Linked DNA regions of Actomonas aquatica. The protein of the gene in region 1 binds, or shares a complex with, the protein of each later gene. Links are inferred from orthologs where the notes say so. Each region holds a gene or a part of one and is shown in the gene's direction. Other genes may lie near its edges.

What was found.
Region 2: the proteins of mfd (region 1) and uvrA are in contact, whole or in part, in a crystal structure (PDB 4DFC), measured with the Escherichia coli proteins. The link is inferred for Actomonas aquatica from one-to-one orthologs.

What each region holds. Positions count from the first base shown.
Region 1 is NZ_CP139781.1:256,324-267,628, reverse strand. Bases 5,659-9,577 are described here. They hold mfd (transcription-repair coupling factor), read left to right. Parts: upstream 5,659-5,960; coding sequence 5,961-9,377; downstream 9,378-9,577. Other genes in these bases: K1X11_RS01005 (peptidylprolyl isomerase), read left to right, coding at 9,374-9,577; rnc (ribonuclease III), read left to right, coding at 5,659-5,912. Also shown: K1X11_RS01045 (NAD(P)-dependent oxidoreductase), read left to right, coding at 1-473; K1X11_RS01040 (PAS domain-containing hybrid sensor histidine kinase/response regulator), read left to right, coding at 623-2,158; K1X11_RS01030 (ParA family protein), read left to right, coding at 2,611-3,396; K1X11_RS01025 (ABC transporter permease), read left to right, coding at 3,469-4,278; K1X11_RS01020 (ABC transporter permease), read left to right, coding at 4,332-5,120; more of rnc, read left to right, coding at 5,202-5,658; more of K1X11_RS01005, read left to right, coding at 9,578-10,399; K1X11_RS01000 (SDR family oxidoreductase), read right to left, coding at 10,523-11,203. UniProt on the Escherichia coli protein: Couples transcription and DNA repair by recognizing RNA polymerase (RNAP) stalled at DNA lesions. Mediates ATP-dependent release of RNAP and its truncated transcript from the DNA, and recruitment of nucleotide excision repair machinery to the damaged site.
Region 2 is NZ_CP139781.1:1,625,807-1,636,587, reverse strand. The notes cover bases 2,914-6,308. They hold uvrA (excinuclease ABC subunit UvrA), read left to right. Parts: upstream 2,914-3,231; coding sequence 3,232-6,108; downstream 6,109-6,308. Other genes in these bases: trpF (phosphoribosylanthranilate isomerase), read left to right, coding at 6,216-6,308; K1X11_RS06315 (DUF1302 domain-containing protein), read right to left, coding at 2,914-2,998. In the rest of the region: K1X11_RS06320 (DUF1329 domain-containing protein), read right to left, coding at 1-1,009; more of K1X11_RS06315, read right to left, coding at 1,037-2,913; more of trpF, read left to right, coding at 6,309-6,872; K1X11_RS06300 (hypothetical protein), read left to right, coding at 6,988-7,200; K1X11_RS06295 (TonB-dependent receptor), read left to right, coding at 7,413-10,271; K1X11_RS06290 (fibronectin type III domain-containing protein), read left to right, coding at 10,342-10,781. UniProt on the Escherichia coli protein: The UvrABC repair system catalyzes the recognition and processing of DNA lesions. UvrA is an ATPase and a DNA-binding protein. A damage recognition complex composed of 2 UvrA and 2 UvrB subunits scans DNA for abnormalities.

The sequences.
Region 1 (11,305 bases):
TGATGTGCGCCGGTGACCGCGCCGTCTTCGATGAGCTGAAGCCCTTGCTCGACGAGCTCAGCAAGGACCTGCGTTACATCGGCCCGGCCGGCAGCGCCGCGCAGGTAAAAGCCCTCGTCAACATGGTCATGAACATCAACACCGCCGCGCTCGCCGAAGGTCTCGGCCTCGGTCAGGCCCTCGGTCTTGATCTCGACATGTTGCGGGAAGTCTTCGCCCAAACCGGCGCCAATTCCCAGGTCCTCAAGACCGACGGCGAAGACATGCAGAACCGCGATCACGAGTGCTATTTCTCCGCTTCTCACGCCGCCAAGGACAGCACCATCGCTTGGGTGCTGGGCTGCGAACAAGGCCTGAACCTGCCCCTCGCCGCCGCGACCAAACTGCAATACGAACGCCTCACCGCCATCGGTCTCGGCGCGCAGGACAAATCCGCTATCGCCGAACTCACCTTCAAAGGACGTCACGGCTGAACCCGCTTCGGGTGATTCCCCCCGATCGCCCTTTGATGCGTTTTCCAAACCCCCGAGCGGTAAACGGGATGTGAAATAGGTTCACCTCCTACCCGCCGGGGAAGGTTTGGGTTAGACTCCCCCGCCTGCACCCACCAAGGTTCCGCCCCATGGGTGCACTTCTTAGACGCAAAACGGCGATGATCCTCGCGTTGGCGTTTAGCTTGGCGGCTACCTTGGTCGCCCTCGCTTTCGACGAAGGGCTACGCGAAAAACTTGGCACCACCTACTGGGTGCTCGGTCTCGCCATCATCGGCAGCATTCTGCTGGTGCTCGCTGGTTACGTCTGGGATCGCACCCTCATGGAGCGGTTGCGGGAAATCAAACGCACCGCCGGCGAACAGGCTCAGGCCGCCGCCAAAACCAGCGCTGACGACTCCGCCTCAGTCGATTTCGACGACGACTTTCCTCAGGAACAGGACGAGATCATCGGCCTCGCCCGACAAATCGAACGCATGGCCCAAAGCCTCCAAAAAGTTGAGGCCAGCTACCGCGGGATCGTGGAGGATCAGGTCGACCTGATCTGCCGCTATCGCGCCGACGGCACCCTTACCTTCGTCAACGCCGCCTACGCCCAATTTTACGGCAAACCCCGCAGCGCCCTGCGTGGCCACCGTTTTCCGCTGATCGATCTCGGCTACCCCAAACGGGATTTCCAGGGCAACCTCCCCGACAAGGCCTCGTTCGAAGTGGACCTTGAGGGCGCCGAAGGCGAATCCAGTTACCTCTGGACCCACCGCGCCATCAAATCCCGCGATGGCCAGGTGCTAGAGTTCCAGGCCGTCGGTCACGACATCGGCGCCCGCAAAGCCGCCGAAGCCGCCCTCGTGCAGGCCAAGGAAGCGGCCGAATCCGCCGACCGCGCCAAGAGTGAATTCCTCGCCGTCGTCAGCCACGAGATCCGCACTCCCATCAACGCGGTCATCGGTTTTTCAAAACTGCTGCGCGAAAGCCCACTCAGCGCCGACCAACTCGAATACGTCACCAATGTTCACAGCGCCGGCGTGACGCTCGAGACGCTCATCGCCGACATTCTTGACGTCTCGCGCCTCGAGGCCGGTCAAATCGAAGTCAAGCAGACCCCCTTCGCGCTGCGCGACTGCATGCAGGAGATCGAGAACCACTTCAGCCCCTCCGCGCGCGATGCGGGCATCGCGTTCACTCTCAAAACCGACCCCTCCGTGCCGGTCATCGTAAACGGCGACCAAGCCCGTCTGCGGCAGGTGCTCATGAACGTCGTCGGCAATGCCTTCAAATTCACCGAACGCGGCGCCATCACGGTCGCCGTCACCTGTGCCCGCGGGGAAAATGTGCCCCACTCCGACCTCCGCCACCTGCGCCTCTTCTTTGCCGTCACCGACACCGGCATCGGCATTCCCGCCGGCCGCGTGAAGGACCTCTTCAAGCCCTTCAGTCAGCTCGATTCCTCCAGCACTCGCCGCCGCGGGGGCACCGGACTCGGCCTGGTGATTTCCAAGCGACTCTGCGAGCTGATGGGCGGAGCGATCTCGGTCGACAGCACTCCGGGCGAAGGCTCGACCTTCCGCTTCAGCTTTGCGCTCACCTACCAGCGCGGTGATTCCCGTCCCCCGCTGCCCACGTCGGACACGTCGCCGTCCTTCACCCCCTCCACCAGCTCCGCTTGAGGCGCCGGTCACCAAGGCGAACGAAACGCCAAATCCGGGAAAGTGTTTTCGGGACTTGCACGGTCTCCGGTTTGTTTGCAACGTCCGCCTCTCCCTGACTACGGCGCGGTAGCCAAGTGGTAAGGCCGAGCTCTGCAAAAGCTCTATTCGGCGGTTCGATTCCGCCCCGCGCCTCCAATTTTGAATCGGAATCCGATTCAAAATTGCCCGCCGAAGCTTCAGCGAAGGAGGGCGTTCCGCGACCCGACTGGCACCAACCGCCCGTCCCGCAATGTAGACCGCGAGCTGGCTCGCGCTAAACCTGCCCCACGGCCCTCACCCTGCCTCTCGGCCCCCGACCTACCCGCACCGCCGCCCCTCTGCCTCACCGCCGCCGCCGCCACTCGCCACGACGCCCCCCCCACAAGATTTTCGTGTATTTCGGCGCGGAGGTGGTTTCACTGCCCGCCTCGATGCCCACCACCATTTTCACCATCGCCAACCAAAAAGGCGGCGTCGGCAAGACCACCACCGCCGTCAACCTCGCGGCCGGTCTCGCTGAGCGCAAAATCCACACCCTGCTCATCGACCTCGATCCGCAGGCCAACGCCACCAGCGCCATCGGCGTGGAGAAGCAGGAGGGCCGCTCCCTCTACGGTCCGCTCAACGGCGAGGGCAGCGTGTTCGAGATGATCACCCCGACCGCCTACGAACACCTCGCCCTCATCCCGTCCGAGGAAGACCTCGCCGCTGCGGAGGTGGAGATTGCCCAATCCGACAACTACCTCGCCCGTCTCAAAGAGGTGCTCGGCCCGCTCAAAGCCTCCAACGGTTACCGCGCCATCATCATCGATTGCCCGCCCTCCATGGGCATGCTCTCGATGAACAGCCTCGCCGCCGCCGACCAACTCCTCATCGCGCTCCAATCCGAATACATGGCCCTCGAGGGTCTCGGCCAGATTCTGCGCAACGTCGACCGCATCCGCGATGCCGGCCTCAATTCCGGACTCAACCTCGGTGGCGTCATCATGACCATGTATGACGGCCGCACCAACCTCGCCAAACAGGTCGTCGAGGAAGTCCGCACCCACCTGCCGGACAAGGTATTCAAGACTCTGATACCGCGTTCCGTCCGCCTCAGTGAGGCCCCGTCCTTCGGTCAGCCGATTTTCGCCTACGACAATAACTCCGCCGGCGCCATCGCCTACCGCGAACTCGCCGCCGAGGTTATTGCTCGCTTCGACCTCACCAAACGCTGAACCGCCTGCCCCAGCGACCAGCACCCAGCCACCAGCCCCCAGCCCCCAGCTCCTAGCACCCAGCCACCCATCATGCGCCTGCTGGTCGCCAAATACCGCCACGTCTTCAACGTGGGCCTGCAGAACAGCATCGTTTACCGCTGGAACTTCGCCCTGCGCGCGGTGTTCTCGCTGGTTCACCTGGCGTTTGTGTTCATCCTCTGGGGCGCGGCCTTTCGCGGCGAGGACACCATCGGCGGCTTCAGTCTCGACCAGACGCTTACTTACTTCGTCACGCTGCTGGTGCTGCAGTTTTTCATCGGCGCCTTCAACGAGGACTACCAGATCAGCGAGGAAATCCGCAACGGGCTCATCAACCAGTTCCTGCTCAAGCCGATCAACTACTTCGCCTACCGTTTCACCTTGTTTCTCTCGGCGCGGTTGATCTCCGGTCTGCTCGCCCTCGTGCCGGTGGTGCTGTGCCTGCCGCTCCTCCAGGAGCACCTCACCTTCCCCGACGAAGCCTGGCGGCTCTACCTCGGCATCCCGGCCGCCTTCATGGCCGCGCTCATTCAGTTCAGCATCGCTTACGTGTTTGGCCTGCTGACCTTCTGGTTCCTCGAAATCCAATCCTTCGTCATCCTCTCGCTCGCGATCGAGACGGTGCTCGGCGGACAGATCTTCCCCCTCGACCTGTTGCCGGCGACCATCTTCCGCATCTCTCAATTCCTACCTTACTACTACCAGATGTATTTCCCGGCCGCGATTTTCACCGGCCGCCTCGATCAAGCCACCGCCATGGAAGGTCTCGCCATCCAGGCCATCTGGGTCGTCCTCCTGCTCGCCTTCGGTCAGTTCCTCTGGCGCCGCGGCCTCCGCCGCCACACCGCCGTCGGCGGCTAGTTTTCGGAGTTAGGATTTAGGTATTAGGATTTAGGATTTAGGATTTCTCCGCGATGCTGCACTACTTTCGACTCTGGCTGGCCTCCGCGCGCTACTCCGTCATCCGCTCGATGATGTTTCGCGGCGACTTCATCATGTGGTCGCTGGTCGAGCTGTTTTGGATGGCCGTCAACATCGCCGCCATCGCGGTCATCTACGAGCATACCGACGCCGTCGCCGGCTGGAGCAAATACGAGATGATCCTGCTCGTCGGCACCACCATGCTCATTCAGCGCATGCTCATGGGCTTCTTCTGGAGCAACCTCTTCGAACTCGGCCGCAACATCCGCACCGGCAACTTCGACTTCTTCCTGGCCCAGCCCGGCAACCTGCTCTTCATAGTCTCCACCCGCAAACTCGACCTCGATGGCCTGATCAACGTCTTTGTTGCCCTCGCCGTCGTGCTCTACGCGGTCAAACAACTCGGGATCGAACCGTCCTTTCTGCAGGTCGCCACCTACGCCAGCTTTGTGTTCTGCGGCCTCGCCATCAGTTACGCCATGCTGCTGCTCTTCGCCTCGATCAGTTTCTGGGCCATCGGTAGCCAGGGTCTCGAGGGCACCTACTTCACCTTCATGGAATTTGCCCGGCTCCCCCGCGAAGCCTTCCGTGGCGTCGCCAACGTCATCTTCGTTTGGGTGCTGCCCGCCGTCGTGCTCAGCAACGCCCCCGCCCGCGCGCTCATCGACGGCTTCGATCCGGTTTACGCGCTCTGGCTGGGGGGCGCAACCGTCGCCTGGCTCGGACTCAGCGTCACCGTCTTCCGCCGCGGCCTGCGCCGCTATTCCAGCGCCTCGTCCTGAGCGAGCGAACGCTCACCACGGTGGCGCGTTTCTTGGCCTTTACGCCGTCCGCACTTCGGTGTCCCATGCAGCGCTCTCGCCATGTCGTCGCCCGCTGAAACCCTGCAACAAAAGATCGGCTACCCGTTTCGGGATCCGCAGCTCCTGCGCCTGGCCCTCACCCACTCGTCTTGGTTGCAGGACCACCCCGAGGAAACCGAGAGCAACCAACGCCTCGAATTCCTCGGCGACGCCGTGCTGCAACTCATCCTCACCGAGGAACTCTACCGCCTCTATCCGACCGAGCGCGAAGGCGACCTGAGCAAACGTCGCGCCGCCCTCACCAAGGGCCACTACCTCGCCCGTCTCGCCCGCGAAATCGACCTCGCCCCGGCCTTGCTGCTCGCCGCCAGCGAGGAACAGATGGGCGGCCGCGATCGTCCCGCCGCCCTCGAAGACGCCTTCGAAGCCTTGGTCGGCGCGGTGTATTCCGATTCCGACTACGCCGCCGCCCGCACCGTGGTGCTGCGCCTCTACGGCGACCTCGCCAATCGCCTAGGCAGCGTCATCGAGCACGAGAACCCCAAGGGTCGCCTGCAGGAACGCGTGCAACCCGTGCACGGCAACAGCGCCCTCCGCTACCGCGTCGATCATGTGTCCGGCGAGGACCACGCCCGCGAATACGAAGCCCAGGTGTTCCTCCAGGGTGAATGTCTCGGCACCGGCCGCGGCAGCTCCAAGAAGAGCGCCGAGGAACAGGCCGCCCGCGAAGCGCTCACCTCGGCGACGATTCGCGCCCTCGGCGATTCCTGAGGCGCGCTTGCGCCAACGCCCGTCCTTCGCTCTGGTGGTTCCCTGCTCATGCCACCGCCGTCGACTTCACGCTTCCAACACACCGGGATTTGCCCCCCGGCGCGCGGCGTGGTGCTGGCCCAGGAGATCCAACAATCGGATACGCCGGTCTGGCTGGTCGTCGCCCCAACCCTGAAGCTGGCCGAGCAACTCGCCGAGGATCTCTCCTTATTCACCACCGCCAGCCAACACCCGCGCCAACCTGAGGTGCTCGTCCTGCCGGAGGCCATGCCCACCGACGGCGACATGCGCGAGGCCTTCGCCGCCTCCGCCGACCGCACCACCGTGTTGTCGAAGCTGCGCGCCACCCGCGGCACCAGCAAACTGACCTCGACCAAACACACGCCGTTGGTCGTCTGCACCTTTCCCGCCGCCCTCGTGCAATCCGTGCCCGCGCTCGAGCAATTCGCCGCCAACGAACTCGAGCTCAAACCCGGCGACACGATGGGCTTTCAGGCCCTGCTCGAGAAGCTCCACGAGCTCGACTACGACTCCGAGCCGGTCTGCGAATCCCCCGGTCACTACGCCGTGCGCGGTGGTTTGATCGACGTCTATCCTATCACCGCCAACGAGCCCTACCGCCTCGATTTTTTTGGCGACGAATTGGAGGAGATTCGCGCTTTCGATCCAGTCACCCAACGCTCCGGCGTCACCGTGCCGTCGATCACGTTGAGCGCCTCGCCGCGTCTGCAGTTTGATCCCGCGCGCACCGGCTTGAGCGATTATCTGTCGCCTTCCGCGCAGGTCGTGTTCCTCGAACCGCCCGACCTCGAGGTCGCCTTCAGCCAACTCGCCCAAGCCGATCCACAACGCGTAAACCCGGTCGTCGATGCCGTGCTCAAACGCACGACTCGCCTCGTCGCGTTGCAGGACCTCGATGTCGCCTCCTTTTGGTTCGAGCCGGGCGAGGCCACCGAATGCACCTGGGACAGCGAAAGCCTCGTCCATCACCGGCGTTACCCGAGCGACGGTCTGGTCGCGCAGGAGCGCCTCCACGCGGAAGCCGAGGCGCGACTGGAGTTCATGCAACGCCTGCTCGAATGGCAGCGCGCCGGCTACTCGATTCATTTCGTCACCGCCAAGTCCGGTGAGGAGCAACGCACCCAGGAGATCCTGCAGGAGGAGCCCGGCATCGCCGCGCTCAAACCGCACTTTGCCCGCGGCGACCTCAACGAGGGCTTCCGCATCACCTTCCGCGACGAGACCCGCCTCGATTGGCGCGGCTTCAGCAAAAAGACCAAGGGTCTGGTCGTGGTCTCCGAGACCGAAATCTTCGGTCGCCAACGCCCGCGCCGCCCCACCCCGAGCAAACGCGCCCTCGTGCAACGCGCTCAGGTCGACCAGCTCCTCGACTTCGCCGATCTCGTGGAGGGCGACTTCGTGGTCCACCTTCAGCACGGCATCGCCCACTACCGCGGCCTCACCAAGATCGAGACCCGCGACGGCACCCGCGAAGTCATTTCGCTCGAGTTCGACGACCATGTCACCCTGCACGTGCCGCTGCAGGAGTCGCATCTCATCAGCCGCTACGTCGGTCTCAGCAAATCCAAACCCCAGCTCGGCCGCATCGGCACCCAGCGTTGGGAAAAGGCGCGCAAAGCTGCCGAACGCTCCACCATCGACCTCGCCGCCGAGCTGCTGCGCATCCAAGCCGCGCGCGACGCCGAGCCCGGGTTTGCCCATCCGCCCGACACCGATTGGCAACGCGAGTTTGAGGGCTCGTTCCGCTTCACCGAGACCGCCGACCAGCTCAAGGCCATCAACGAAGCCAAAGCCGACCTCGAACGTGATCGCCCGATGGATCGCCTCATTTGCGGTGACGTGGGTTTCGGCAAAACCGAGGTCGCCATCCGCGCCGCCTTCAAGGCCGTGCAAGGCGGCAAACAGGTCGCCTTGCTCATTCCGACCACCGTGTTGGCACAGCAGCACTTGAACACCTTTCGTGAGCGCATGGCCGGTTACCCGATCGCCATCGAAATGGTGAGCCGCTTCCGCACGCGCAAAGAGCAGACATCCATTCTCGCCGCCACCGCCGCCGGTCAGGTCGACATCCTCATCGGCACCCACCGCCTGCTGCAAAAGGACGTGCAGTTCAAAAACCTCGGCCTCGTCATCATCGACGAGGAGCAGCGTTTTGGCGTGAAGCACAAGGAACGCTTCAAGGCCATGCGCGCCTCCATCGACGTGTTGTCGATGAGCGCCACGCCCATTCCGCGCACGCTCTACATGGCGCTCACTGGCGCGCGCGACATGAGCGTGATCGAGACTGCGCCGACCAACCGCCACCCGATCCAGACCATCGTCAAAACCTACGACGACAAAATCGTGGTCGACGCCGTGCGCCGCGAGGTCGCCCGCGGTGGCCAAGTCTTTTACCTGCACAATCGCGTCCAGACCATCGAGATCGTGGCCGCCCACCTCTCCGAGCTCATGCCGGAAATCAGGATCGGCGTGGGCCACGGCCAGATGGACGAAAAGACGCTCGAACGCCGCATGACCGACTTCGTCGCCGGCGACTACCAGATGCTCGTTTGCACCACCATCATCGAGAGCGGCCTCGATATCCCCAACTGCAATACGATCATCATTGAGGGCGCCGACCGCTTCGGGCTTTCCCAACTCTACCAGCTGCGCGGCCGCGTGGGGCGTTTTAAGCACCAGGCCTACGCCTACCTGCTCCTGCACCGCCACACCCGCCTGGTCGAGATCGCGCGCGAGCGCCTCAACGCCATGCGCACCCACAACCAACTCGGCGCCGGTTTCCGCATCGCCATGCGCGACCTCGAGCTGCGCGGCGCCGGCAACCTGCTCGGCTCGGAACAGAGCGGTCACATCGTCGGCGTCGGCTTCGAGCTGTATTGCCAGCTGCTGCGCCAATCGGTCGCGCGCCTGAAGGGCGAAAAGCAGGCCACCGCCATCCGCGCCTCCGTGAAACTCGACTTCGTTTTCGTCGGCGACGGCTCGGCGGGCGCGGACAAAAGTGGCCGTCATCAAGACGGTTACACCACGCTGCGCGATGCCGAGCACGCCGCCAGCGGCGCGGTCGCGGTCGAGTCCATCCAGGCCCGCCTGCCCGTCGGCTACATCGCCGAGACGCGCCTGCGCATCGATTTTTACCGCCGCCTCGCCATGGCGGGTTCGCTCAAGGAGCTCAAACAGCTCGCCGACGACCTCAAGGATCGCTTCGGCAAATACGGCGACGACGTGCGAGCGTTGTTGCTGGTCACCGAGATACGTATCCGGGCGGAACACAAAGGCATCGTGTCGGTCGAAACCGATTCAACCAAATTGAAGTGCCTGCGGGCCAGCGGTCGCCGCGATGACTGGGTCATGCATGGCAGCCGGTTTCCAAGGTTGACCGCCCCCAAGGCCCTTCTACGTTTACGCGAAATATCCACGTTTCTCGACAATCTGCCGACTATATGACGCATCCCCCTGCCACCCGGACTCGAGTCGGCCTTCTCGCCCTCATCGGTGCTCTGGCCCTCGGAAACCCTCTCTCTCTCGTCGCTCAATCCACCCCCTCCGCCCCCGACGATGGGCTGAACCTGCGCTTTGCCAACGGCATCGCAGCGGTCGCGGAAGGTGAGATCATCACCGTCGATGACATCCGGCGCGAAATCTCGCCGATGATCCCCGAGCTGCAATCCACGTCCCGCAACGAGGCCGAGTTCAACCGCCGCCTCGAAGCCCTCCAGGACGACACCATTCAGGCCCTCGTCGACCGCGTCCTCATCGTGAAGGATTTTTACTCCGACGAGAAACGCCGCATTCCCGTGGCCTACGTCGATAACGCCGTCGATGAGAACATCATCAACGAGTTTGAAGGCGACCGCTCCAAGTTCCTCGCCTACCTCCGCGCCCGCGGTCTCACCCTGCGCGAATACCGCAAGGAAGTCGAAGAGGACATCATCTACCAATACATGCGCGGCCAAAAGCGGAAGTCCGCCACCGTGGTCTCGCCGGTGAAGGTCCAGCAGTTCTACGAGGAGAACAAAGAAGAGTTCTACCAAGAGGACTCCGTGCACCTGCGCCTCATCCAGTTCTCCCGCAAGGACGGTCGCACCGACAGCGATCTGCTCACCCTCGCCGCCCGCGTGCAGGCCCGCCTCGACGTCGGTCATGAGTTTGAAGAGATCGCCAAGGAAGTGTCCGAAGACTCCCGCCGCTCCAAGGGCGGCGACTGGGGCTGGCTCAACCGCTCCGGCCTGAAGCCCGAGTTCAGCGATCCGCTCTTCGAACTCGAGCCCGGCCAAGCCACCAACCCGATCCTGCTGCCCGAGGGCGTTTACATCCTCTATGCGCAGGAGCGCAAATACGCTGGCATCCAACCCATCGATGAAGTGCGTGAGCAGATCGAGCGCATCCTCATCTCCCGTGAGTCCCGCCGCGCGCAGGAACAGTGGCTGGAGCGCCTCCGCCGCAACAGCTACGTGAAGCTCTACTGAGCCCACCGAGCACCTTCGCTTTCGAAAACGCCTCCCCGCAACGGGAGGCGTTTTTTTGTGCCGCCGCCCACACTGCCTCCGGGGTCAACGACCCCGGCTACAGCCCGACAGCTCCACCCGACCTTACTCCGTCGGCACGGACAGGGAGCTGCCGTTATCTTTGCGGCCGAGCTGCAGGATGAATGGCGCGGCGATCTTCACCCACGCGGCGGCATCCGGATGACCATCAGCGGCATCACCGACAAACGTGCGCAACATCTCGGTGGCGACCGCTCCGGGACTGAGCGCGACCGCCGCCAGCGGCTCCGGCAATTCCTGCGCCAGGGCCTGCGTCAGGCCTTCGACGGCAAATTTGGACGCACAATAGGGCGCGACTTGCGGTTTCGTGCGCCGCCCCAAACCGGATGACAGGTTCACGATGGTGCCCTTCCCCGCCGCGATCATTTCGGGCAGGAAGGCACGGATCACGTTGAACACGCCGTTGATGTTCACGCTCACCAGTTTCTCGAACTCCGCCGTGCTCACCTCCCACAAGGGACTCGGCGTGTTGATCAGACCGGCGTTGTTGATGATGAGGTCCAACGCGCCGTGCGTGGCCGAAACGGTCTCATGCCACACGTCGACCTTGCTGGCCTGCGACACATCCACGATGTCGAAGCGGTTCGGCTCCTTGGCCTCAAAACGCAGATCCAGAATCTTCTCCGGATCGCGACCACAGCCGATAACCGTATGTCCTTCCGCCATGTAGGTATCCGCCAGCGCGCGACCCAACCCCTTTGATACACCGGTGATGAGGATCTTCATGGTGGTTCAGTAGCGAGTAGCGGGTAGCGAGTAGCGAGTAGAAAACAGCCGGAAGGGCTGCTCAGAACCGTTTCGGTCTCCCACTCGCTACTCACTACTCGC
Region 2 (10,781 bases), 1.4 Mb from region 1 along the record:
AGCGGGCGAGGTCCTGGTTGATGTGCAGGGGTTGCAGGATCTCGTCGGGCGAAACCTGATCGCTGTGCAGCTTGTAGCTGTTGTAGGGCACGATCATCTCGCGCTTGCCGACGAGCTTCCAGTCGTAGCGGTCGGGCGCGCCGTTGAACATGTCGAACTGGTCGGAGGTGCGCATGCCGTCGGCGGCGGTGCCGGGGTTGTCGTAGGCAACCTGCGGGGCGCGGCGGACGCGGCGCTGGCCGGCGTTGTAAACCCAGGCGCGACGCGGCTCGATGACTTGGTCGAGGGTCTCGTGGGCGAGCAGGATGGTGCCGGCGAGACGGGCGGGAGCGAGCACGGCTTGTTTGAAGTAAACGAGGGTGTTGTTCAGCTCGTCCGGACCGATGTCGGTGCGGGCGTAGTTGAACCAGAACTCGTCCTCAAACTCGACCATGGTGTAGCTGCCGTTGCGCTGCGGGGCGGCCTGGCCGATGTAGCGGATGGCGGCGTCACCGCGGTAGCGGGTGAGGTGGTTCCAGAGGACCTCGTGGCCGTTTTGCGGAACGGGGAAGGGGATGCCGCGGATGGCGCCCTCGATGCCGGCGCCGTCGTTGACGAGGCGGGCGGTGGGGGCGAATTCCTTGGTGGCGTCGTAGATGCGCTGGGGCACCGAGGCGCTGCGGTGGGTGGGATAGACGACGAGTTTGTAGTCGTCGTAGGCCTCGATCAGGGCGACGTGACCGGCGGTGAGCTGGTCGCGATACTGGGCGAGGTTGGCGCGGGTGATCGTGACCAGCGGTTGGTCATCGGCGAAGGGATCGGGATGGTGGTCACCGACTTGGAAGCCGGCGGGAGGCGTCGTGATGCCGCCGGTCCAGGCCGGGATGGAGCCATCGGCGTTGCCAGCCTTTTCACCGCCGAGCGGGGTGAGGTCGTTGCCGAGGCGGGCGAGATCGGTGTCGCTGATCTCGGCGCAGGCAAAGGTGGCGGTGAGGAGGAGGCTACCCGTGAGGTGAAGAAGAGATTTCATCGTGGCACGTGGGGGAGTGAACCCGGGTTAGAAGGAATACTTGAAGGTGGTGGCGAAGTAATCGCGATCGCCGAGGAGGTTTTGCACGCCGCCGCCGAAGTAGGAGACGTAGCGGACGTCGGCGGACCAGGCGTTTTGCCACACGAACTCGGCGGAGAGGCTGAGCGATTTGCGGCCTTCGAGGTAGTTGGAGAGCGGTGCGGGGCTGTTGCCGCTCACGTCGTGCGAGAAGGCGACGGTGGGCAACACGTTCACGCCGGCGAAGACGTTGTTGTATTCGAGACGGGCGAGGAGCTGGTAGCCCCAGGCAAAGTCATCGGCGAAGTAACTCATCGGCGTGGCGGGCAGGGCGCTGCCGGTGCCGATCATGGCGGCCTGATCGCCGGAGGTGTAGGTGCCCTGGACCTCGTAGCGGAGCACGTCCTTGGACGGGATGTCGGCCCAGAGACCGCCCACTTCACCGACCATGGTGAGGGCGTTGGCGCCGAGGGTGGGACCGAAGACCTTGGTGAAGGTGGTCTGGGCGGTCCAGACGTCGTGGCGACGATGGCCGCGGATGATCTGGCCGTATTGGCCGAGATAGTTGCCGAGCTGGTTGTTGGCGCCGAACTGGGGGGCGAGGGTGGAAAGGGCGGCGAAGAGCAGCTCCACGTCGTCGACCTGCAGCGGCACGTCCTGCTTGTAGGACACTTCACCCTGCCAGGCGACGCCGATGCTGGCGAGGTCGGCATTGAAGGAGGCGCCGAGCATGGTGATGTCTTCCGGATACTCGATGAAGTAGTTGGCCGTGGCGGCGGCGGAGAGCAGGCCGAGCTGGCGGGCGCCGGCGGCGATCTGTTGGGCGGCCGGGTAGAAGGGCGCGAAGCCGGCGAGCGTCGGGTGCTGCGCGATGGCGGCGGCCGGCACGTCGGTGAGGGCGGCGCCGAGCAGCTGCGGCAGGATCGTCGGGATGGCCTGGGCGGGCACGCCGTTGGCGACCATGGCGGGCACGAGCTGCTGTTGGGCGAGGGCCGAAGCGGTGCCTTGCACCTCGGCGACACTGATGCCGCGGGTCGGGGTGAGGGCGTTGATGAGCGGGAGACGACTGTGGAACTTGGCGTAGTAGAGGCCGAACTCGGTGTCGTTGAGGCCCGGGGCGAGGTAGCGCAGGGCGAGACCCCATTGGTTGTAGTTGTTGCCCTCGTCATCCCGGCCGCGCGGGATGCCGCCGAGCGGAGCGGTGTCGGGCAGGGCGCCGAAGCCGAGGTAAACGGTGTCGCCGCCGCGGGAGGCAAAGTCGTTGGTCGAGAAGAAGGTGCCGGCGGGCTCGATCTCGGTGTGGCGGAACTCGAGCAGCCAGAAGGCCTCCATCGACAGGTTGTAGGTGAGGTCGGCGGAGACCTTGAGCATGTTAACCGGGAGGAAGGCCTCGCGGAGCTCGGCGCCGGGGACGCGCAGGTTGGCAACTTCGATCGGGTTGATGATGTTGTTGCCGTTGGGCAGGAAGGTGGATTCGCCGAGGCTGAGCACCTGACGGCCGATGCGCACGTCGACCGGAATCTCGCCAACGTCGAAGCGCACGACGCCGTAGAGATCGAAGTAGTCGAGGCGATTGCCGGCGCGGTCGAGGGCTTCCTCGGAAAGGGGCTTGCGCAGGTTTTTGGCGCCTTCGACGGCATCGTCGTAGAGCCAGGAACCACGGGTGAAGAAGCCGAGGTTTTCGCCGAAGAGCAGTTCGAGTTCGGAAGTGACTTTGAAGGCCTTTGAGACCCAGCCGTCGTCAAAATTGAGGTTGCCGTCGTCGGAGTTGACGGAGTTGGCCAGGCCACCGTTGGAGGTGCCGATGAAGGCCGGGTTGGGGTCGTCGAGACGGTAGATGCCACCGACGGATACGGTCGTGTCGAAGCTGCCGCTCAGATCACCGTGGGTGAAGGTGATGGCGGAGAGCGAGGTTGCCGTAAGCAGACTTCCCGCGAGCCACCAGCTGCGGGCAGGGGAGTGTGATTGCATGGACGTGGTTTGGTTCGAAGTAGGACCGAGCGGTCGCTAAGAGGGTTCGCGCAGAGCGGCCGGAGTGGGAAAGAGGGTTTTTCCCCGGCTGATCTTGTGACGCGGACGTTACGAGGTGAAAGGGACTAGACAAGCGGTAAACGCCCGTTCGGATAGGGGATAATACGGGGTAACAAACCTGAGATTACACCCTTGCGGTAGGCACGTTTTGGCTAAGGTGTGCGTTCGTCATCATGCAGGCCGACACTCACATCCACATCAAAGGTGCGCGGGAGCACAATCTGCAGAATCTGGAGGTGCGGCTGCCGCGCGGTAAACTGATCGTGGTGACGGGGCCGTCGGGCTCGGGCAAATCGTCGTTGGCCTTCGATACGGTGTATGCGGAGGGCTATCGCAAATACATGGAGTCGCTGTCGACTTCGGCGCGTCAGGTGCTCGAACAACTGCCACGGCCGGATGTGGATTTTGTGCACGGGCTCTCGCCGGTGTTGGCCATCGAGCAACGCACGGCCGGCGAGTCGCCGCGAAATACGATCGCGACGGTGACCGAGGTGGCGGACTACGCGCGGCTGCTGTGGGCGCTGCACGGTGAAGCGCATTGCCCGAAGGACGGCGGTCGGGTGGTGCGGCGCTCGCTCGATGACAATGTCGCGCGAGTGTTGGCCGAGGCGGCGGGGCAACGCATCATGGTGCTGGCGCCGGCGTTGCACGCGAAGCCGAGCGTGTTGCGCGATGAGTTGCCGCGGCTGCGACAACGGGGCTTCCAGCGCGTGCGCTTGCAGGGGGAGGTGAAGCAGCTCGACGAACCCGACCTGTTGCCGAGTGGATTGCCGCCGGAAGAACTCGCCGTCGACATCGTGGTCGATCGCCTCGTCGCGACCGTGGATCAACGCAGTCGTCTGGCCGACTCGCTGGAGCTGGCTTTTCGCGAAGGGCAGGACCGGGCGGTGATTCTGGCTCAGGCCGATCGCAGTGCGCCGTGGCGGGAGATCCAATTGAGCCAATCGCTGGCCTGTGAGATTTGCGGCGACGTATTCGAAAAGCTCACCCCGCGGCATTTTTCCTTCAACCACAGTCAGGGCGCGTGCACGACCTGCGGCGGACTCGGCCGCAAACTGCGCTTCGTGCCGGAACTGGTGGTGCCCGATCCGACCAAGAGCGTGCACGGTGGCGCGCTGAAACCGTGGCGACTCGGCGGCAAGAACCTGATCATTCAGCACAACGCCATGCTCAAGCAGCTGGCGGAGCAGTTGCCGTTCGACGCGAAGACACCGTGGCAGGAGCTGCCGGAGGACACGCGCCAGACGCTGCTGCACGGGGCGGGCGATCGGTTGTTTGCCTTCAAACTCAAACGCATGCGCCAGCCGCGAGCGATGCCATGGGCGGGCATCATCCCGTCGTTGGAAGAGACCTGGCGCACGACCGACAGCGAAGGGTTTCGCGCGCGGCTCACGACTTACATGATCAGCGGTCCTTGTCCGGAGTGCAAAGGCACGCGGCTCAACGCCCGCAGCGGCGCGGTGATCGTGCGAGCAGGCGAGCGAACGCTGAATCTGCCGGAGTTTTTCGCCCTCGATGTGACGGCGGCGCACGAAGTCGCGCAGGATCTGCAGGCGCGTTTCGCCAAGGAGGAAGCGTTGCGGGACGTGGTCACGGGCATCGAGCAACGCCTGCGTTTTCTCGGTCAAGTGGGGCTGGGTTATCTCACGCTCGATCGCGACTACGGCAGTCTCTCCGGCGGTGAATCGCAGCGCGTGCGGCTGGCGACGCAGTTGGGCATGGGCCTGATGGGCGTGATCTACGTGTTGGACGAACCCAGCATCGGCCTGCACCCGGCGGACAACGATCGGCTGCTCGAGCTGCTGCGCGAGCTGCGCGATCGCGGCAACACGGTGTTGGTCGTCGAGCACGACGAAGACACCATGCGACTCGCCGATGAGATCCTTGAACTCGGCCCCGGCGCGGGCAGCGAGGGTGGACGTATCCTCTTTCAGGGCACACCGCAGGAACTCATGGCGACAAGCGCCAAACAAAGTGTGAGCGGCCCCTATCTGGCCAAACGCCAAAAGGTCGAGAAGTCGGCCGTCAACAAGGTGCCCGACGGCGCCTTCCTCACCGTGCGCGAAGCCCGCGAGCACAACCTGCGCGGCGTCGACGCGCGTTTCCCGGTGGGCTTGTTGACCTGCGTGACGGGCGTTTCCGGCTCGGGCAAAAGCACGCTGGTGAACGACATCCTCGCGGCCGGCGCGGCCAAAAAGCTCAACGGCGCGAAGTCCGTGCCGGGCCTGCACCGCCACATCGAGCATCTCGATTTCTTCAACAAACTCGTGCAGGTGGACCAGTCGCCGATCGGGCGCAGTCCGCGGTCGAATCCGGCGACCTACACCAAGTTACTCGACCTCCTGCGCGATCTCTTCGCGCAGGTGCCGCTGGCAAAGGTGCGCGGCTACAAGGCGAGCCGGTTTTCCTTCAACATCCGCGGCGGGCGCTGCGAACGCTGCCAGGGCGACGGCGCCATCAAGCTGGACATGCAGTTCATGGCCAACGCCTACGCGCCGTGTCCGAGTTGCGGCGGGCAACGCTTCAACCGCGAGACGCTCGAGGTGCTCTTCCACGGCTACTCGATCGCCGATGTGTTGGCGATGACGGTGCGCGACGCGATGGACCTGTTCCGCAACATCCCGCGGATCATGGACAAACTGGAGACGCTGGCCGCGGTGGGACTCGGTTACCTGCAGCTCGGCCAGTCGGCCACGACGTTGTCGGGCGGCGAGGCGCAGCGCCTGAAACTCTCGCTGGAGCTCTCGAAGCGCCAGCAAGGCGACACCCTCTACATCCTCGACGAGCCAACCACCGGCCTGCACTGGGTCGACATCCAGCACCTCATGGACCTGCTCTTCAAACTGCGCGACGCCGGCAACACCGTCATCGTGATCGAGCACAATCTGGATGTGATCAATCTGGCCGACTGGGTCATCGATCTGGGGCCGGGGGGCGGGCGCAACGGCGGCGACATCGTCTACGCCGGCGACCGCCGCGGCATCGTGGATGAACCGCGCAGTCTGACGGGAGCGGCGCTGCGGCGTTGGGCGCAAGCGCCTGTGGGGTAGGGAGTTGGAGTATTTCCTAAATCGATCCGGGGAAGTGTCGAAGAGAAGACGGACGCGTGACCCTAGCCCCCTGCCGGGGACGCGTTTTTTTGTTCCTGTTTCCCTCCATGGTTGGCCAACTCAAATTCTGTGTCGCGGGCGTGCGCTCTCTCGAAGTGGCAAAAGCCGTCGCGGCAGCGGGTGCGGATGCCGTGGCGGTGGAGGTCTCGCCGACGTCGCCGCGCTGTGTGGCGGCGGAGGATCGCGCGGCGTGGTGGGGGCAGTTGCCGGGCGACGTCACCAAAGTCGCCCTCGTGCGCAATCCGGGTTTTGGCGACCTGGAGGCCGTGGCCGGCGATGAGTTCGATCAGGTCATCATCTATTTCCCCAACGAAACTCCGTTCTTCGAAGTCGCCCTTTGGACCGACACCGTGGCGCCGGAAAAACTGTGGTTTGCGCCGCAGGTGTTGCCGGGCGGCATCCTCGACCTGGCATTTCTGCCGCTGGCCGACCGCATGATTCTGGATCGTTACCGGCCCAACTCGATGGCGCTGGAGGCGAAGATCGGGGATTGGAACGAGTTCGCGCGACTTCAAGCCATGCACGCGAAATGCGAGTGGGTGTTGGCCGGTGGACTGACGCCGGAAAACATCGCGGAAGCGGTCAGCACGGCGCAGGCGCGCAGCCTGTTGTTGCAGGGCGCAGCGATCGAAGCGGCGCCCGGGGAAATCGACATCGCCAAATTGCAGGCGTTGCTCAACGCCGCGGAGCTGTTGGCGGCCTGAGGCCTTTGCGAGCAACTGGCGGGCCGCCGCAAGCGGTTGGCGTCACGCCAAGAGGCGCGCAGGCTAAGGCAAGGGGAGCGGGGCGCGAAACGCGGCGCCGGTATAGCTTATCGCCATGCACCTGAAATTACATCTCCCGGAGGTGCCCATGACCCGGGGCGAACAGTGGTTTCTCGCCATTGCCTGGTTGGTGATTCTGGCCAAGTGCGTGTTTGTGAATTGGGCGTTCCAGCACTGGAACGTGCCGCTCAACGCCAACTGGATCATCCTGCCGACCCTGATGTTCGCCGCGGTCGCCAGCGTTCTTTGGGTTACCCATAAAGAATAGCTTACCCCTCCATTCCTTGCGCGACCCGCAGCCCCTGCATGAGTGGGGCGCGGGTCGCTTCCATTTTGTCACTTACCGTTAACCGCGTTGTAAGCCAAAGGACGCCGTTTGGTCACAATTGCCGGGTAGGTTGCTGAGCGTGCGGGCGGAGGGTTGATCGCGATGGTTGGTCCTGTGACGGCCGCACTGTCTCGACTCGTAACACAACACTCATGCAAAACCACAAATTCGGCCGGCGTTGTATCGCCGTGCTGACTACGTTCGTGGCGTTGGGATTTGGATTCCGCGCTTCGGCTCAAACCTCGGACAACGGCGGCATCAGCGGCCGCGTTTCCGACGATTCCTCGGGGCGCTCGCTCGAAGGTGCGATCGTCACGGTCATCGGCAGCACGGCGTCCGATGCGACCGACGCGAACGGTAGATTTTATCTGCCGGAGGTCGCCGCCGGCAGCCAGACGCTGCAGGTCGAATACGTCGGCCTCGACGAATGGCGCGGCTCCGTCACGGTGCGCCGCGCCGAGACCGTTGAAGTCAACGTGCGCCTCGCCAGCGAGGTGCTCAGCATGGAGGCCTTCACGGTCAGCGAAAAGGCGCGTGGCCAGGCTCTCGCGGTCAACCAGCAGAAGACCGCCGCGGGCATCGTGAACGTCGTGTCCGAGGAAACCTTCGGCAACATGATCGGCGGCAACATCGGCTACGCCCTGCAGCGTCTGCCGGGCCTCACCGTAAACGAGTCCGAAGACGGCACACCCAACGGCGTGAACATCCGCGGTCTCGAGTCGAAATACAATTCGTTCCAGATCGACGGTAACCGCATGCCCACCAGCGGCACGGGCCGCAACTTCTCGACCAGCCAGATGACGGCCGATGGCATCAGCAACATCGAGGTTATCAAGGCCGCCACGCCGGACCGCGACGGCGACGCTATTGGTGGTATCATCAATGTGAAGACGCGCTCCGCGTTTCAGCGTGAGGGCCGCGTCGCCAGCGTCACGGCCAGTGGCGTCTACTACGACAAAAACGACTCCTGGGGCCACAACGTGGGCCTGTCGTTCAGCGACCTCTACAACGCGTTCGGCGGCGAGGATAACTTTGGCCTGAGCCTCAACCTCAGCTCCTACAAGACCTCGCGCGATTACGACAACCTCGACAAGGACTACGCTTTCATCGACCCCGCTTCCCGCCCGGATCTGAACCTAGCCGAGCCGCTTTACTTTCACACCAACGGCACCCCGCAGACCAACTTCCGCGACACCGAGTCGTTGGGCGTGAATCTGGCGTTTGACCTGCGTCTCTCCGAGTCGGCCACGCTCTATTTCAAACCCTTCTGGAGCGATCGTGAAACGACCGCCGAGAAGGCCCGCAATCGTTTCTATACGGTTTCCAACACCCGCTACATCGCGGAGATGGACTACAACACCGGTCGCGGTGAACCCGACCGCCTGACCGACATCCGCTTCCAAAACGAAAAAAACCACGACGACGGTGACCTCTACGGTTTCTCCTTTGGCGGTATCTACGAGATGGATACGATCACGATGAACTTCGATGCGTTCTATTCGACCAACGAGGATAGCCGCGATCGCGACACCAGCTTCACCGTGCGCAGCTCGGGCTATCAGCTCGATTACGACCAGACCGACCGCACCGCGCCGATCTACACCATTCGCAACGGCGTCGATCCGATGGACGTAAACAACATTTCCCGCGGCGATATGGGGCTGGAAACCAACGACGTGGAAGAGGAAGTCTACAGCTTCAAAGCCGACTGGGAAAAGTCCTTCGTGGGCGAGGACCTGAGCGGCTCGCTCAAGTTTGGCGCGAAGTATCGTTCCAACGAAAAGACGCGCGACAAACAGGAGCGCAATTTCCGCACCGATTCCGCGGCGGATGGGTTTCCCTATGCCAGTGTCATGCGTGCCAGCAACTACGCGCCGATGGGCGTGACGATGTATCTTGAGCCGGACATCGATGCCCTCGAAGCGCTTTTCGCCAGCCAGCCAAATCTCTTCAGCCTGGATGAAGAAGGCGCGGTGCTCGACAGCGTGGTGGACGACTTCACCGCCAAGGAAACCATCACGGCGGCTTACGCAATGGGCACGCTGACCAAGGGCCGTCATCAGATGATCGCGGGCCTGCGCTACGAACATAATACGTTCGAGTCCGACACCTACGCCTTCAACGAAACCGACGCGCTCAACCCGACCGTCGTGCACGGCAAGAAGGACTTCGATGTGTGGCTGCCGGGCATCCACTTCCGGCACGAGCTTCGTAAGAACCTCATCCTGCGCGAGAGCTACAACCGCAGCTACAGCCGACCCGATATGGACGCGCTGGTGCAGGGCATCGAGATCGACGAGGACGGCAACGCCGAGGGCGGCAACCCCGACCTCACCGAAACCACTTCGGACAACTTCGACGTGCAGCTCGAGTATTACACCGAGCGCGCCGGTCTCTACTCCGTGGGCCTGTTCTACAAGGACATGAAGGGTTTCTACTACGAGCGGACCACCAACTTCTCCGAGTTTGATGCCAGCGGTTACCCGATCATCGATCCGCTGGGTCCCTACGAGTTCTCCACCGTCGACAACGCCCTCGGCGCGACGAACTACGGCATCGAACTCATCGCACGGCAGCAGCTCTACTTCCTGCCTTCGGTGCTCGACGGTTTCTACCTCTCGCTCTCCGCGACCTTCACCGAGAGTGATGGCAAGTATCCAGGTCGCTTGGACGAAGAGCTGCCGACCTACGGCTTCAGCGACCGCATCTACTACGCGGCGTTGGAATACGTGCGCGGCAAGTTCCGCGGGCAGCTCAGCTACCGCTACCGTTCCGACTACCTCGAAGGTCTCGACGGCAACGAAACGCTCGACGACTGGTTCGGCGCCAACGAGTCGCTCGATTGGGAGAGCAGCTATCGCTTCAGCGACAAGCTCAACGTGTTCCTCAACGTGAGCAACCTCACCGACGAGCCGCAGATGTCCTATCAGGGCTACCTGCGCACCGACAATCCCGAGGACTTCACCACCTATTCGTGGCGCGCGACGATCGGCGCAACCTACACGTTCTAAACCGCTTCGACTCTGAACCTTCTTCGCCGCCGTCTGCTGCCAATCTGCAGGCGGCGGCGCTATTTTTGATATGAACACTTATTCTTTTTTCCGACCCGCGCTCCTGCTGGCAGTGACGACCTCAGCCGCCTTGGCGCATGACGAGCCCGGCACCCATCTCGATGCCGTGAGTTGGCAGCCGACGGCTTACGCCGAGTCCGCCGCGCACGCCCCGCGGCCCTTGCCCGATCGCATCGTGCTCACGTGGACCGGTGATCCCAGCACGAGCCAGACCGTCACCTGGCGCACCGACACCAGCATCGAACGCGCGGTCGCGGAACTCGCGATCGCCAACGACAACGGTCGCGCCCTGCAGCCGGTGCGCATCGCGGCCGAGACCGAGGAGTTTGTCAGCAACCTCGGTGAGGCGCACCAGCACCACGCCGAGTTTGTGGGGCTCACGCCGGACACGCTCTACGCTTACCGCGTGGGGGACGGCCTCAACTGGAGCGAGTGGTTCCACTTCCGCAC